DNA from 4 places in the Polaromonas sp. P1_E11 genome. Region 2 is predicted to be linked to each of the others. Evidence: predicted binding sites of a transcription regulator. Region 2 holds the regulator's gene; each other region holds the start of a gene.

Region 1 (4,186 bases), on a different contig from region 2:
GGCGGCCACGTCTTCCGCAGCCACGGCGACATCGCACTCGGGGCTGTGGACATGTACCGCGCCATCGTGAAGTCCAGCAACGTGTACTTTTATTCGCTGGCCAATGAACTCGGCGTGGACGCCATGCACGACTTCATGCAGCCGCTGGGTTTTGGGCAGATCACCGGCATCGATATCAGCGGTGAAGTCACGGGCGTGCTGCCCAGCCAGGACTGGAAGCGCAAGGCCTACAAAAGGCCGGAGCACCAGAAGTGGTACCCCGGTGAAACCATCTCGCTGGGGATCGGGCAGGGCTACAACACCTTCACCATGCTGCAGCTGGCGCAGGCCACGGCCGTGCTGGCCAACAACGGCGTCAAGCACCGGCCGCGGCTGGTGATAGGCACGCAGGACCCGGTGACGCGCGTGATGCACCCGCTGCCCGCCGATGCGCCGGAAAACCTGGGCTACAAGGCTGAAAACATCGCGATCGTGCGCAAGGCTTTGGTCGGCGTCACCCAGGAAGGCACCTCGGCCCGGGTGTTTGCCGGGGCGGGGTACCTGAGCGGCGGTAAAACCGGCACAGCCCAGGCGGTCACCATCGGCCAGAAAGACAAGTACAACAGCAGCAAGATGGAAGAGTACCAGCGCGACCACGCTGTTTACATGGCGTTTGCGCCGGCCGAAGACCCCAAGATCGCGCTGGCGGTGATCGTGGAAAACGCCGGCTGGGGTGCCGGGGTGGCGGCGCCGATTGCACGGCGTGTTTTTGACTATGTGCTGCTGGGCCAGTACCCGAGCGAGGAAGACATGGTGGCGGTGCAGAAGGGGCTGGCGGCAGCGCCCATCGGCAAGCCGCGCCAGGCCGCCGACGTCGCCGGCCTGCTGTCGGCCGGCGCAGCAGGCGCTTCCCCCGGTCCCACGAACGCCGCGGCTGCCGCTGCCGCCAAGGCCAGGACGGCGGCGATTGCGGAGGCGCTGAGCAAGCTGCCGCCACCCATGGCGGCGGCGGGCATCAACCCCGATTGAGCTGACTGTTGCTATCTATTTGATAGCTGCTTGCGCCCGTCATTATTGGGCTGAACGCCAATCCGGTCATCAAACGCTGCTGCCCGGACTTCAAGCAAAATCCGCCTTAAACCCAATAGAGACGGGCGCAAGCAGCTATTAAATCAATAGCAAACTGGCGACATGCCGTCAGCGCACAAATGCGTCAAAAGCGGTTTTCAGTATCAGCGCGCTGACCACGGCGATAAACACCCCGCGCACAAAACCAGCCCCATGTTTGAGGGCCAGCCGGGTGCCCAGCAAGCTGCCCGCCACGTTGGCCACCGCCATCGTGAGGGCGAAATGCCACCAGACATGGCCTTTGTAGGCAAAGAGCGCCAGCGCCGCCAGGTTGGTGGCGGTGTTGAGCAGCTTGGCCGAAGCTGATGCGTTCAAAAAGTCATAACCCAGCCAGCGCACAAATAAAAACACAAAAAAGCTGCCGGTACCCGGGCCGAAAAAACCGTCGTAAAACCCCAGCACCAGCCCGATGCAGCAGGCCGCCGCGGTTTCGGCGCGCCCGGTGAAGCGGGGCGTGTGGTGGCGGCCCAGCTCTTTCCTGGCCAGCGTGTAGAGCAGTACTGCCAGCAGCACAAAGGGCAGGGCCTTGCGCAAAAAGCCCGGGGAGATGACCGTAACCAGCCAGGCGCCTGCCAGCGAGCCGGTAAACCCGGCGGCCGCCGCCGGCAGCAGTGCCGCCCAGCGAAGCTCCACCCGGCGGGCATATTGGGCCGTGGCAACCGCGGTGCCCCATACAGAAGCTCCCTTTGTGACCCCAAACAGGGTCGCTGGATGCGTGGTGGGGAAAACCGCAAACAGGGCCGGCACCAGGATCAGCCCGCCGCCCCCGACGATAGAGTCCACAAAACCGGCGAGCAGGGAGGCCAACGAGACGATGAGTAATTCCATGGCCCGGATTGTCCCATCGCATAGAACAGACTCATTGCTATCAAATAGATAGCTGCTTGCGCTCGTCAATCAAGGGTTTTGAGGGTTTTTGAGGAATGACTTCATCAGGGTGGAGGCATAAAAAAAGCGCTGGGGTTGCCAGCGCTTTTTGCAAATCTGCATCTCTTGTGGAATGCCGCTTTGCTTGTGTACTTCTTAATGACTGTCTCGTGTCTCCTCGGCTCCTCGCGTTGCGAGCAGCTAGGCTCGTCAGCAAGTCATCCAATATAGCTGGCGCACTGTCCTAGTGCATTGGGAGTTTCCCGCCCCTGGGCTTTGGGCTGCCGTCGTGCCTGCGGCGGATTTTGGGGCGCCACACCGGCCTTGCATGCGCACTTTTGCAGTACATATTTTCCGCTGCAGTCCCATCACACAAGCTACTGCAGTATTGGCACGACTTATGCCTGTTGTTACCAATTGTTGGTTGAATGAACAGGCGGGCACCGTATGCATATGAACAGATTTCTGGCGTTGGGTATGTCTTTATGTTTGGGCCTGGCGTGTCAGCAAGCCCTTGCACAGACTGCGGCACCCGCCGCCGCGTCCCTCGCCACATCTCCCGCCACTTCTCCTGCGGCAGCAGTGACGGCCAGTGCTCCGGAGGCCGCACCGCCCCCCGCCCCGGCCACTGTTCCTGCTGCGCCTCTTCCCGCCGCCGCGGCTGCCGCCTCTGCGCCCCTTTCTGTGCCGCCTGCGGCTGCCCCGGCGCCGCTGACGCAGCCGGGGCTGGTCGGCGTGGAGACCCTCAATGGTGCCGACACCGCCTGGATGATGACCTCCACCGCACTGGTATTGCTCATGACCCTGCCGGGCATCGCCCTTTTCTACGGCGGCATGGTGCGCAGGAAAAGCGTGCTCAACGTCATGGCCTGCGTCGTCGCCATCTGTGCCGTTGTCAGCCTGCTCTGGTTTGCGGTGGGCTACTCCATCGCCTTCACGCCCGGCAAGGGTGCGCTTGGGCACTATCTGGGTGGTCCCGAGCGGCTCTGGTTCACCGGTCTGGACTACGTGAAGGACGCGCAGAAGGTGGCCGTGAGCCATATCGCGCCCAACATTCCCGAGTCGGTCTACGCCATGTTCCAGCTGACCTTCGCCATCATCACCGCCGCGCTGGTGGTCGGCTCGTTTGTGGAGCGCATGCGGTTCTCCGCGATGCTGGTGTTCATGTCGCTGTGGACCGTCGTCGTCTACGCACCCATTGCCCACTGGGTCTGGGAGCCCAATGGATGGCTGGCACGCATGGGTGCGCTGGACTTTGCCGGCGGCTCGGTCGTGCACATCAACGCCGGCATCGCCGGGCTGGTGTGTGCCTACGCGCTAGGGCCGCGCCAGGGTTATGGCCGTGAACCGTTTACGCCTTTCAACCTGGGCCTGACCATGGCCGGTGCCGGCATGCTGTGGGTCGGCTGGTTTGGCTTTAACGCCGGCTCCGCCGTAGCCTCCGACGGCCGCGCCGGCCTCGCGATGGCCGTCACGCACATCGCGGCGGCCGCCGGCGCGCTCTCGTGGATGGCGGCCGAATGGATTGTTCGCGGGCGTCCCTCCCTGCTGGGACTGTGCTCGGGCCTGGTCGCCGGGCTGGTCGCCATCACGCCGGCGGCGGGTTTTGTCTCGCCGCGCGCTGCCCTGGTGTTTGGCCTGGTGGCGGGGCTCGCTTGTTACTGGGGCGCCACGGGCCTGAAGCGCCTGCTCAACGCCGACGATTCGCTGGACGTGTTCGGCGTGCACGGCGTGGGCGGCATTGTGGGTTCGCTGCTGACCGGCATTTTTGCCAGCAAGGCCATCTCCGGTGTCGAGGGCAGCCTGATGACCCAGGCCATCGGCGCCGGCGCAGTCATGTTCTACAGCCTGTTCATGACGGCGCTGGCCTTGTGGGTCACCTCGCTGCTCGTCAGCCTGCGCGTCAGTGAAGCCTCGGAAAGCGATGGCCTCGATATCACCCAGCACGCCGAGCGGCTGGGCACTTGACTGATTGACAACGGGATTCCAATTTCAAGGACAGCGCACCATGCCTTCCAGTGAAAAAATCGCCATTGCGGCCCACCTGCATGTGCTGTTGCGCCGCAAAACCGGCCGCGTGACCGACACCGAGTGGATGGCCGGCAACCAGGAATACGCCGCCGAAATAGCGCGGTTTGCGCGGGAAAAGGCCGCCGAAGACGGCCACGTGGACCTTGCGGTGTGGGCCGACCGGCTGGAAGAAATCATGGCC
Region 2 (4,186 bases):
TCCTTTTCGGTGACGACCAAAGCACGCAAAGCGACGCAACTTCAGGACCTGTACAAGGTTGACGGCGTTCCCGCACTGGGTATCGCAGGGCGTTACTACACCACAGGCTCCCTGACCCAGACCATGGCACGGGCGCTGCAGGTCACCGATTACCTGGTTGGACAGACCCGTAACGCCAAAAAGTAAGGCCCGGCAAAGCCAGGCCGGCGCCTGCCTTTCGAAAACCCGCCCTTTGCACGGCGGGTTTTTTTATGGCTTTTATGCCCCTACTTTTTCGGAGTAAGCCATTCCCGCAGCTGGCATGGCTACAATGACCCAACACCAAGCAGCAAGATTCGTGCCTTATGAAACACCCCATTTTTTCCCTCATCCTGCCGGTCATCCTGGCGCTGGGGTCGGCTTTCCCGGCCGCTGCCGAAAAAGCTGATCGGGACAAGCCCATGAACGCGGAAGCAGATGCCCTGCGTTATGACGACCTGAAGCAAACCAGCGTTTTTACCGGCAATGTGGTGATCACCAAGGGCACGACCATCGTGCGCGGCGAGCGCGTTGACGTCATGCAGGATCCCGAAGGCTACCAGCAGGCGGTGTCCATCGCGGCGCCCGGCAAACTGGCGTTTTACCGGAAAAAGCGTGACGGCGTAGACGAATACATCGAAGGCGAAGGCGAACGCATTGAATATGACAGCCGTGCCGACCTGGTGAAGTTCATCAAGCGGGCGGTGGTGCGCCGCTACAACGGCGCCACCCTGGTGGACGAAACCACTGGCAGCCTGATTGTTTACGACAACAACACCGATGTCTTCACCGTGGATGGGGGCGCGCAAAACCGTACGGCCAGCAACCCCACGGGGCGGGTTCGCGCCATGCTGTCACCCCGCGCGACAGCCTCGGCACCCGTCGCGGCGCCGCCCGCAGGCCCCGCCCCGGTTCTGCGCCCCAGCACGACGCTGGGCAATGAAAAGAACTAGAAAGAACTGCACAGATGGATGTGGTGACTGACACTTCAGCGGCCCCCGCCGCTCCTGCCCTGACCCCCAGCCGCCTTGTTGCGCAAGGTCTGCAAAAATCGTACGGCAGCCGCAAGGTGGTGCAGGACGTTTCGCTGTCCGTGCAAAAAGGCGAAGTCGTGGGCCTGCTGGGCCCCAACGGCGCGGGCAAAACGACCTCGTTCTACATGATCGTGGGCCTGGTGCGCGCCGATGCAGGCGAAATTTCCATCGACGGCGAATCGGTCGAGCACATGCCGATTCACCTGCGTGCCCGCCTGGGCCTGAGCTACCTGCCGCAGGAAGCGTCGATTTTCCGCAAGCTCACGGTGGAAGAAAACGTGCGTGCCGTACTGGAGTTGCAACTCGGCAAAACCGGAAAACCGCTGGGGCGCGCAGACATCGAGTCGCGGCTCGACGCCCTGCTGCAGGATTTGCGGGTAGATCATTTGCGCAACTCACCGGCACCGGCGCTCTCGGGCGGTGAACGCCGCCGGGTCGAAATCGCGCGGGCGCTGGCAACCCAGCCGCGCTTCATCCTGCTGGATGAGCCCTTTGCCGGTATCGACCCGATTGCCGTGATCGAAATCCAGCGCATCATCGGCTTCCTCAAATCGCGTGGCATCGGCGTGCTGATCACGGACCACAACGTGCGTGAAACACTGGGTATTTGCGACCACGCCTACATCATCAGCGACGGCCATGTGCTGGCGCAAGGCACACCGTCCGAGATCGTGAACAACGCCGATGTGCGCCGCGTCTACCTGGGCGAGCACTTCAAGATGTAGAACATGGTTCCCCCCTGTTGTCGCTCACTTCGTGTAGCTCCCGCCCCCCTCGAGGGGGCGACGCCTGCGGCCTGGCAAAGCCAGATCCGCGGCCCCGGCTTGAAAAATTCTTTCCGCTCTTTTATCAACGAGCCAAGTTAAACCTCCAGTGAAACAAGGTCTGTCACTCCGCGTCTCGCAGCATCTTGCGCTGACGCCCCAGCTGCAGCAGTCGATCCGGCTGTTGCAGCTGTCGACGCTCGAGCTGAGCCAGGAGGTCGAGCAGATGCTCGACGAAAACCCGTTTCTGGAAGTGTCGGAAGAGACGGCGGTGCGCGAAGAATTTGGACTGGAGCACATCAACACGCCGGTCAGCCAGGACAGCCGCGAGTTTGAATCTGCTACGGATTCGATAGCTGGCGGCGCAGACGAGACAAGCGCCGCAACCCCCAACGACGCAGAAGTCAGCGCGGAGCCCAAGCTCGAGGAAAGCTGGGAAGGCGATGGCTCGGTAGAAACCACACCTGACGACAGCGAGTGGGGAAGCGACGCACCGCCGCGCAAGAACAACAATGAAGAGAGCGAAGCCGAGGCCTCCGACCTCACGGGCAGCCATGAGTCGCTGCAGGACCACCTGCACCGGCAATCGCTGAGCTTGCGCCTGTCGGAGGAGGACCGTGCCGCGCTGCACTTCCTCATTGAATCGCTCAACGACGACGGCTACCTTGAAGACAGCCTGGCGTCGCTCGCGGCCGGTCTAGCAAAAGATGACATGGCGCAGGCGGAAGAGCTGGAGCAGCGTTTTGCGATGGCGCTCAAGCTGCTGCACCACATGGAGCCTGCCGGAGTCGGTGCGCGCAACCTGGCGGAATGCCTGAGCCTGCAGCTGCTGGACTGCAAGGACTGCGAAGAAACCCGCGCAGCCATTGCCATGTGCAAGCAACCGATGGAGCTGCTGGCCAAGCGCGACGTCAAGCGCCTGTCGCACCTGTGTGGGTTCACCGAAGCCGCCATCAAGGGCGCCATCACGGTGATTGGCCGGCTCGACCCCAAGCCCGGGCGCCGCTTTGTGAACGTGGAGCGCAACCTGATCGTGCCCGACGTCATCGTCATCAAATCGGGCCGCGGCTTCAAGGTTTCGCTCAATGGCGACGTGATGCCGCGCCTGCGCGTGCACGACATTTACGCCAATGCCCTCAAGCAGCACAAGGGCCAGGGCGGCCAGGCGCTGCAGCAGCGCCTGCAAGAGGCCCGCTGGTTCATCAAGAACATCCAGCAGCGCTTTGACACCATCCTGCGCGTGAGCAGCGCGATTGTGGAGCGGCAGAAAAACTTCTTCACGCACGGCGAGCTCGCCATGCGCCCGCTGGTGCTGCGCGAAATCGCCGACGAGCTGGGGCTGCATGAGTCCACCATCTCGCGCGTGACCACGGCCAAGTACATGGGTACGCCCTTCGGCACCTTCGAGCTCAAGTATTTCTTTGGCTCCGCGCTCGGCACCGAAACCGGCGGCAATGCCTCCAGCACGGCGGTGCGCGCGCTCATCAAACAATTCGTCTCGTCCGAAAGCCTCAAGAAGCCGCTCAGCGACAACCAGATTTCCGAGATGCTGAAGGAACAGGGCATTGAATGCGCGCGCCGCACCGTGGCCAAATACCGCGAAGCCTTGCGCATCGCCCCAGCCAATTTGCGCAAATCACTCTAGCCGCCCGATCAGGCCGCGCAGCCCCGCCCTTCAAAGTCAGTCATGAATCAACTCCAACTCTTTTTACCGTGCGCCGCAGGCGTCGAAACCCTGCTGGCCACCGAGGTCAAGCGTGTCACTGGTATTGACGGCAAAGCCTGGCGTGCCGGCGTGCAGCTTCAGGCTTCCTGGCGCGACGCGTTGCAGCTCAACCTGCACAGCCGGCTGGCGCAGCGCGTGCTGATCGAGCTGCAGCACAACCAGTACCGCAGTGAGCAAGACCTCTACAACGCTGCTGCCAACGTGGCCTGGGAAATCTGGTTCACGCCCAAGCAGACCTTCAAGGTCGAGATCACCGCCCAGCACAGCCCGCTGCAAAGCCTGAACTTCGCGGCGCTGAAGATCAAGGACGCGATTGCCGACCGTTTTCGCGCCAAGTTCGATGACGTGCGGCCCAGCGTCGACACGCGCTGGCCCGACGTGCGCATCTACGTGCACCTGACGACCGACACCGTCACGGTTTATATCGACACCTCGGGCGAGCCGCTCTTCAAGCGCGGCTGGCGTGAAGACAAGGGTGATGCGCCGCTGAAAGAAACCCTGGCCGCGGCCATGATTGCCGCCAGCGGCTGGGACCAGCTCTGTAAAGAAGGCGTGCCGCTTTATGACCCCTGCTGCGGCTCCGGCACCATTGCGATTGAAGCGGCGCAGATCGCCTGCAATATCGCGCCCGGCATCAATCGCCG
Region 3 (4,186 bases), on a different contig from region 2:
AAAGGGCTTGGGCGCGCGATCGTCGGCAGGCGTTGTTGCCTCTGCGGCCGGTTTGCCATTCAACCCGTCCGTACCGTTCGTTCCGTTGTTTCCCAGCGGACGGAACTGCAGAATCCGACTGGCTTGCGACAGCGCTGTGTTGCTCGTCATGTAGCGCGCCATATATTGCGCCAGCGAATTGGCGCTGCCGCCTGCCGAAGGGGCTGCCGGTGTGGCGCCACTGGGCGCACTGAAGCTGCCGTTGTAGCGCGCCGCCAGTGCGGAAGCCGCCGGCAGGTCTTGTCGCGGCGCAAACGGGTCGGACTCGATCATGTAGGGGTAGTCGGTCTTGGACACCCAGGGCACCGAATCCAGCGGCAGGCGATAACCCATGGGCGAATCGCCCGGCATCAGGTACATGCGTTCTTCGCGGAAGAACCAGGGGCCGGTGGTCCATTTGGGCCCACTCAGCGCGGGCGAGGCACCGGCGTTTCTCTGCTTGAGCTGCTCTTTGGTCTGCAGCGGCAGCACATAGCCCACGACGGAATCCAGGCCCTGCATGAAGACGCGGCGCAGGCGTTCGCGCTCCATCGCGTCGTCCAGCTTCGAATCAAAGGGGTCGACGTTGACCGGCAGCCGGCGTTCGCGCCAGAGGTAGTACCAGGTATCTTCATAGCCCGGAGTGATGTAGGTGGTGGCCAGGCCCAGCTTGCCCGCCAGCGTCTGCACAAAGCGCTGCGCATCGGCGCTGGTGTAGTTGCAGGGCTGGCGTTCGTCGGCAAACAGGTTCGGGTTTTGCCAGATCGGCTGGCCGTCCTTGCGCCAGAAAATGCTGAGCGCCCAGCGCGGCAATTGCTCGCCGGGGTACCACTTGCCCTGGCCGAAATGCAGGAAGCCGCCTTCGCCATATTCGGCGCGCAGCTTTTGCACGAGTTCGGTCGCATAGCCGCGTTTGGTCGGGCCCAGTGCGTCGATGTTCCATTCGGCCGCGTCGCGGTCGGTGGTGGCCACAAAGGTAGGTTCGCCGCCCATGGTCAGGCGCACGTCGCCGGCCGCCAGGTCTTTATCGACCTTTTCGCCCAATGCCAGCACCGCTTGCCATTGCTCCTCGGTGTAGGGCTTGGTCACGCGCGGCGATTCGTAGATGCGCTGCACCGCCATGTGGTGTTCGAACTCGACTTCGGATTTGTCGACGCCGCCTTCGACCGGCGCTGCGCTCGACGGCTCGGGCGTGCACGCCAGCGGGATGTGGCCTTCGCCGGCCATCAGGCCGGAGGTCGGGTCCAGGCCGACCCAGCCGGCGCCGGGCAAAAACACCTCGCACCAGGCGTGCAGGTCGGTGAAATCGGCTTCCGCACCGCTGGGGCCGTCGATGGATTTGACGTCGGCTTTCAGCTGGATCAAATAGCCCGAGACAAAACGCGCGGCCAGCCCCATGTGCCGCAGCAGCTGCACCAGCAGCCAGCCGGTGTCACGGCAGGAGCCGCAGGCCAGGCGCAGCGTTTCTTCGGGCGTCTGCACGCCGGGCTCCATGCGAATGGAGTATTTGATGTCTGACTGCAGGCCCTGGTTCAGGCCCACCAGGAAGTCGATGGTGCGCTTGGGCGTGCGGTCGATTTTTTCGAGGTAGCGCTTGAGCAGCGGTGTGGCCGGCTGGGTGGCCAGGTAGGGCGCCAGTTCGCGGGCCTGCAATGCGTTGTAGGTAAACGGGAATTCCTCGGCGGCGGGCTCCAGGAAGAAGTCGAACGGGTTGAACACCGCCATTTCCACCACGAGGTCTACGGTGACCTTGAACTCGCGCGTCGGTTCGGGAAACACCAGCCGGGCCTGGTAGTTGGCAAACGGATCTTGCTGCCAGTTGATGAAATGCCCGGCGGGCTCAACCCTGAGGGAATACGACAGTACTTGTGTGCGGCTGTGCGGCGCAGGCCGCAGGCGCACGACCTGGGGGCCGAGTTTGACCAGGCGGTCGTATTTGTAATGCGTGATGTGGCTCAGGGCGACGTGGATGGACAAGGCAACCTCGCTTTTAAAGGAACGGGCGTGCAATCACGCCCTCAGGAAAATACGCTCGACAGACCGCCACATCTTGCGGTCTCAGGAACGCCGTGTAAACAGCTTACCCGGATTTGGTGGCATTTCTGAAAGCAAGAGCTGCGCCACGTGGTCTCTTGAGTGTGAACCGGCTGTTTGGCGCTGTTTGTTGTTTACCTGCCGCGCTTTCCCGTTAAGCTCAAAGCGGTCAGCGCATAAAAACAGTTCAAAGGGGAGGCGGGTTTGAATCGACCTGTATCGGCCGGGGCACGGCTGTATGCGGCAAGCCCGGGGCCGGTGTTTGCCGGTTTTATTGCGGGTGTTGCCTTGCAGTTGCAGCAGTCCGCCTTGTGGCCGCAACAGGCTTATGCCGGCATGGCACTGCTGGCCTGCGCTCTGGCTGGCCTGTACCTGCGCTTTGGCAGACTGGGCCTTCCTTCATGGGGCCGGGTGGTTTCGGCCTTTGCCCTTGCTGCCTTGCTTGGCGTGGGCTTCACGGGCTGGCGCGCTGGCGTCTTCCTGTCTGCGGCGCTCAATCCGGCGCTGGAGGGCCGCGATATCGAGGTCACAGGCCAGGTGCTGGCCATGCCGCAACCCGGAGAAGACGGCCTTCGCTTTCGCCTCGCCGTGGAATCCGCGCGTCTCAATGGCGGCCAAGTCACCTTGCCGCCGCACATCATGCTGGGCTGGTATTCGGGCTTTGCCGGGCGCGAGCCCGCCGTGCCGGCGCAGGACGCGGACCCGTTCGAGATAGCACTGGCGCTGCAGCGCCAGCCGCAAGCCCTGCGCGCCGGGGAGCGCTGGCAGATGACGGTGCGGCTCAAGGCGCCGCATGGCAACAGCAACCCCTATGGTTTTGACTACGAACTCTGGCTGTGGGAGCAGGGCATACAGGCTACCGGCTATGTGCGTGCCGGGCCGCGGGACACACCGCCGGCAAAACTCTCCAGCAGCTGGCAACACCCCATAGAGCAGGCCAGGCAAGCCGTGCGTGAAGCGATCTTTCAGCGCATCGAAAACCGGCAACTGGCCGGTGTCATTGCCGCGCTGGTGGTCGGCGACCAGGCCGCCATCGAACGCGCCGACTGGGATGTGTTTCGTGCCACGGGTGTTGCCCACCTCATGAGTATTTCAGGCCTCCACATCACCATGTTTGCCTGGGCGGCGTCGCTGCTAATCGGCGCGCTGTGGCGGCGATCAGCGCGTTTTACGCCGCGGCTGTGCCTGGCGTTGCCGGCGGCCGGCGCGGGGGCTTTGGGCGGCTTGCTGCTCGCCACCCTGTATGCGCTGTTTTCCGGCTGGGGCGTGCCCGCGCAGCGGACCATCTGGATGCTGGCCACCGTGATCCTGCTGCGGCAGGGGGGCAGGCAGTGGCCCTGGCTGCAGACCTGGTTGCTGGCCATGGCTGTGGTGGTGGCGCTGGACCCGTGGGCGCTGATGCAGGCCGGGTTCTGGTTGTCTTTCGTTGCGGTGGGCGTTTTGTTTGCTACAGATTCAGGAGCTGCTCGCGCTCATGGGGAAAGGGCTGTAGCCGAATTTCACTCAAAAAATCTGCCTGAAGGCAGGCGCGGGTGGCAGCGCCGGCCCAGGTGGCTGGACGGCATTGCCCGCGCCATGCGGGAGCAATGGGTCGTCACGCTGGCGCTCACGCCCCTGTCGCTGCTGCTGTTCAACCAGGTTTCGCTGGTCGGCCTGCTGGCCAATGCCGTGGCCATTCCGGTGGTGACGCTGCTCATCACGCCGCTGGCTTTGCTGGGCGTGGCGTGGGCGCCGGTGTGGTCGCTGGCGGCATGGTCGGTCGGCGGACTGGCGATATTTTTGCAATGGCTGGCAAGCTGGCCGCTGGCCTCCATCAGTGTCGCGGCGGCGCCGCTGTGGTGTGCGGTCGCCGGCGTGGCGGGCGGTGGCCTCTTGGCCACGCGTCTGCCGTTTCATTTTCGTGCGATGGGCCTTCCCCTGCTGCTGCCGGTGCTGTTGTGGCAACCGGCCCGCGTGGCGCAGGGGCAGTTCGAGCTGCTGGCGGCGGACATCGGGCAAGGCAATTCCGTGCTGGTGCGCACGGCAAGCCACACGCTCCTGTATGACGCCGGCCCGCGCTTTTCGCGCGAAAGTGATGCCGGGCATCGCGTGCTGGTGCCGCTGCTGCGCGCGCTGGGGGAGCGGCTGGACATGC
Region 4 (4,186 bases), on a different contig from region 2:
CAAGGCGCACGCCGGTCAGCATGTAAGGCAGTACGGCGGGAAAGAGGATCTTGGTGACGATCTTCCACTCGCTGAGGTTGAGCACACGCGCCACGTTCATGTAGTCCTGGGGCACGCGCTGCACGCCGACTGCCGTGTTGATGATCATCGGCCAGATGGAGCAGATGAAGATGGTCCAGATGGCTGCGGGGTTGGCGCCCTTGAAGACCAGCAGACCAATCGGCAACCAGGCCAGCGGCGAGACCGGGCGCAGCAGGCTGATCAGCGGGTTGAACATGCGGCTCAGAAAGTTGAAGCGCCCGATCATGAAGCCGACCGGGATGCCGACGACAGCCGCCATGCCGAAGCCCATGGCCACGCGCTTTAGCGAAGACAGCACGTTCCAGCCCACGCCCTGGTCGTTAGGCCCCTTGCTGTAGAACGGATCACTGAAGATCTGCACCGCCTGCACAAAGGTGTCTTTGGGCGAGGGAATGCTGCCGGCCGTGCCCATGAAAACCAGTTCCCAGATCAGCACCAGCAAACCCAGGCCCAGCAGGGGGGGCAGGACGCTGAGCCAGAGCCAGGAGGCATCGCCGGATGGCTTGGTGATTGGGGTGGGTTTTGTTGGGGCGTTCATGCTGTTTTGGGCTGTAGCGCCCGTTGGATGAGCGCCACCAGCTATCGAATTGATAGCGGAGGCATCTCTGGGCCTTTCGCTGCTGCGGCTTGCCGGGGCGGCCGCCTCCAGCGGGGTGTGAAATACGGCACTGACCATGGCGTCACCTCTTTACGTGGGAAGGTTGAATGACTCGAGCGTGGCTGTTCAGGCGTGAATCTTGAAGCTGTCGGCGTATTTCTTCGGATCCTTGCCGTCCCACACGGTGCCGTCCATCAGCTTGCTGCTGCGCATGATCTCCTTCGGAACGCTGGCCTTGGCCGCCGTGGCTGCCTGCTTGTAGACGTCGATGTGGTTGATCTGCTTGGCAATGCCCAGGTAGTCGGGGTGATCCTTGATCAGGCCCCAGCGCTTGTGCTGTGTGAGGAACCACATGCCGTCGGAGAGGTAAGGGAAGCTCACCGCGCCGTCGTTGTAGAACTTCATGTAATTGGGGTCGTCCCAGGTCTTGCCCATGCCGTTTTGGTAGCGGCCCAGGATGCGCTGATTGATGGCGTCCACGCTGGTGTTGACGTAGCTCTTGTCGGCCACGGTTTCGGCCATCTTGTTCTTGTTGGAGAGGCTGGCGTCAATCCATTTGCCGGCCTCGATGATGGCGGCGGTGACGGCGCGCGCCGTGTTGGGATATTTCTTGACGAAGTCGGCGGTGGTGCCCAGCACTTTCTCGGGGTGGTCTTTCCAGACGTCCTGGGTGGTCACAGCGGTCACACCGATGCCGTCGATGATGGCGCGGTGGCCCCAGGGCTCACCCACGCAGAAGCCGTCCATGTTGCCCACGCGCATGTTGGCCACCATCTGCGGCGGCGGCACGGTGATGACTTTGGCGTCTTTCATCGGGTTGATGCCGTTGGCGGCCAGCCAGTAGTACAGCCACATGGCGTGCGTGCCGGTGGGGAAGGTCTGGGCGAAGGTGTATTCGCGCTTGTCGCTGGCCATGAGTTTGGCCAGGCCGGCGCCGTCTACGGCGCCCTTGTCTGCCAGTTTTTTGGACAGCGTAATAGCCTGGCCGTTGTTGTTGAGTGTCATCAGCACAGCCATGTCTTTCTTGGGGCCGGCTGTGCCCATGTGGACGCCGTAGACCAGGCCGTAGAGCACATGGGCGAAGTCCAGCTCACCGTTGACCAGCTTGTCGCGCACGCCGGCCCAACTGGCTTCCTTGGTCGGGATGATCTTGACGCCGTATTTCTGGTCAATGCCCAGCACCGAGGCCATGACCACGGAGGCACAGTCGGTCAGTGGAATGAAGCCGATCTTGACTTCCTTCTTCTCTGGTGCGTCCGAGCCTTGGGCATAGACGGCAGCGCGCAGGGCGGGGTTGATGCCCACGGCGCCTACGGCCGCGGCCTGCAGCACGGTACGGCGTGTCAGCGAAGATTTCAGCAGTTCAGTCATGTCAGCGGCTCCTGATGGTTAAAACGAAAGACAAAAACAAAAAAGGCGCTCGACCCGGGCAACACGTTGAACGTGATGCAGGGTGCGAACGCCTTTGTTCCTTGGGGGCACCACACACTTCGCCATTGAAGTGCTGTGCCGGTTGGCCATCTTTGACCAGTGCCTAGGGCATTGCAAAAGCTGTGCCAGCGATGCTGAGTGCTGTGAAAGAGAGTCGCTTTAAGAAGGGAAAGTGCCCCGGGTGCACTGCCTGCACCAGTGGCTGCGGGGAAAGGCGGTGCGAGGCGGTGGTTTGATGCTTGCACCGTATTTGTGCGGTGCACCAATTGAGGGTTACCTGATGTCAGGCGCGGGATTCATCCCAGCAAATCCAGGGCGTCGAGCATGCGCTGGGCGACTTCGCCCAGCCGCAGGCCCTTGTCCATCGCTGCCTTGCGCAGCTTTTCGAAGGCAGCCTGTTCGGTCAGGCCCTGGCGCTGCATCAGCATGCCCTTGGCCCGGTCTATGACTTTTCGGTCATGAAGCTCTGTTTTGGCGTGTGCCAGTTCCTTGCGCAGGCCCTGCTCGTGTTCAAAGCGCGCCATGGCCACATCCAGGATGGGGCGGATTCGATCCGGGGAAAGGCCGGCCACCACATAGGCCGACACGCCGGCGGCAACGGCATCCTTGACGTGGCTGGTGTCGTTGTCGTTGGTGAACAGCACGATGGGCCGGCGGGCGTCCCGCGTCGCCATCACCACATGCTCCAGCGAATCGCGGGCCTCGCTTTCGGCGTCCACGATGATCATGTCGGGTTGCAGCTGCGCCAGGCGCTCGTCCAGGAAGGTATCGGCCGGGAGCACCGCGACGATGTTGTAACCGTTTTCCAGCAGGCCGATACGCAGCTGGCGCGAGCGCTCGGCCAATTCCCGTGCATGGGCGTCATCGGACACGGACTCCAGCAGGTCCGGGGCGATGATGACAAGGCGCAGGGATTGGGACGGTGTCATGCGCCAAGCGGTGCAAGAACCGTGCCCCCACAGTCGTTCACTGCGTGTAACTCCTGAGGCCTTGCAGGCCGCGGCTCGCGGGACGCTTCGCCTCTGTCGCCCGTCCAAGCCTGCGCAGGCAGGCTTGGAGCCGCGGGCTCCAGCCCCTCCGGGGCCGCCCGCCTGTGGCCCGGCAAAGCCGGTTCCACGGCTCATGCTGGGTTAAAGAGTACCAGCGCGCAGCCGCGGGACTGGCTTCGCCAGACCACAGGCGCCGCCCCCTGGAGGGGGGAGCAGGCTATACGCAGTGAGCCTGGACGGGGGGGTCTACACTTGGACGATGCTAGTTCTAGGAATCGAATCGAGTTGCGATGAAACCGGTGTGGCGCTGGTGGATGCCAGCGGCTGTGGCGTGCCGCACCTGCTGTCGCACGCCTTGTTCAGCCAGATCGACATGCACCAGGCTTATGGTGGTGTGGTGCCTGAGCTGGCGAGCCGGGACCATATCCGGCGTGTCTTGCCTTTGACGCATCAGGTGATGGCCGAGGCGGGCAATAGCCTGGCGCAAGTGGATGTGGTGGCGTATACGCGCGGCCCTGGGCTTGCGGGTGCGTTGCTGGTGGGGGCGGGTGTTGCTTGCTCGCTGGCGGCGGCGCTGGGCAAGCCGGCGATGGGTGTGCATCACCTGGAAGGGCATTTGCTGTCGCCCTTTCTGAGCGCCGACCCGCCCGAGTTTCCTTTTGTGGCGCTGCTGGTGTCTGGCGGCCATACCCAGCTGATGCGCGTGGACCGGGTCGGCAGTTACGAATTGCTCGGTGAAACAATTGACGATGCGGCGGGTGAGGCTTTTGACAAGTCGGCCAAGCTGATGGGCTTGCCTTATCCAGGCGGCCCGCACCTGTCGAAGCTGGCCGAAGGCGGTGATGGCGCTGCTTTCAAGTTGCCGCGGCCTTTGCTGCACAGCGGTGACCTGGATTTTTCATTCGCCGGACTGAAAACCGCGGTGCTGACGCAGGCCAAAAAACTGGGTGCTGAGCTGGACAGTCGCAAGGCCGACCTCGCGGCATCCACGCAGGCGGCAATCGTGGAGGTACTGGTGAAAAAATCACTGGCCGCCATGGCGCAAACCGGGCTCAAGCGGTTGGTCGTGGCAGGCGGTGTAGGCGCC

What was found. The regulator sigma-54, encoded in region 2, starts transcription at its own class of promoters, with help from an activator protein. The targets are predictions, from matches to a motif close to TGGCANGNAANCTGCTTT.
Region 1: AC1D11_RS19905 (ammonium transporter) is a predicted target of sigma-54. The motif match lies at 2,364-2,381, and genes of this name have one in related genera.
Region 3: AC1D11_RS02540 (transglutaminase family protein) is a predicted target of sigma-54. The motif match lies at 2,124-2,141, and genes of this name have one in related genera.
Region 4: AC1D11_RS03280 (CmpA/NrtA family ABC transporter substrate-binding protein) is a predicted target of sigma-54. The motif match lies at 2,221-2,238, and genes of this name have one in related genera.

The regions. Positions count from the first base shown of each region.
Region 1 is NZ_JBFUBA010000007.1:36,170-40,355, reverse strand. Features, by position in the region: gene mrdA (penicillin-binding protein 2) at 1-1,008, shown strand, start outside; gene AC1D11_RS19910 (sulfite exporter TauE/SafE family protein) at 1,177-1,935, opposite strand; gene AC1D11_RS19905 (ammonium transporter) at 2,452-3,942, shown strand; gene AC1D11_RS19900 (hypothetical protein) at 3,983-4,186, shown strand, end outside.
Region 2 is NZ_JBFUBA010000005.1:99,090-103,275, forward strand. Features, by position in the region: gene AC1D11_RS17680 (thiol:disulfide interchange protein DsbA/DsbL) at 1-186, shown strand, start outside; gene lptA (lipopolysaccharide transport periplasmic protein LptA) at 345-971, shown strand; gene lptB (LPS export ABC transporter ATP-binding protein) at 986-1,777, shown strand; gene AC1D11_RS17695 (RNA polymerase factor sigma-54) at 1,926-3,461, shown strand; gene AC1D11_RS17700 (THUMP domain-containing class I SAM-dependent RNA methyltransferase) at 3,504-4,186, shown strand, end outside.
Region 3 is NZ_JBFUBA010000001.1:513,893-518,078, reverse strand. Features, by position in the region: gene AC1D11_RS02540 (transglutaminase family protein) at 1-1,995, opposite strand, end outside; gene AC1D11_RS02535 (DNA internalization-related competence protein ComEC/Rec2) at 2,257-4,186, shown strand, end outside.
Region 4 is NZ_JBFUBA010000001.1:654,107-658,292, reverse strand. Features, by position in the region: gene ntrB (nitrate ABC transporter permease) at 1-757, opposite strand, end outside; gene AC1D11_RS03280 (CmpA/NrtA family ABC transporter substrate-binding protein) at 806-2,050, opposite strand; gene AC1D11_RS03275 (ANTAR domain-containing response regulator) at 2,407-3,039, opposite strand; gene tsaD (tRNA (adenosine(37)-N6)-threonylcarbamoyltransferase complex transferase subunit TsaD) at 3,359-4,186, shown strand, end outside.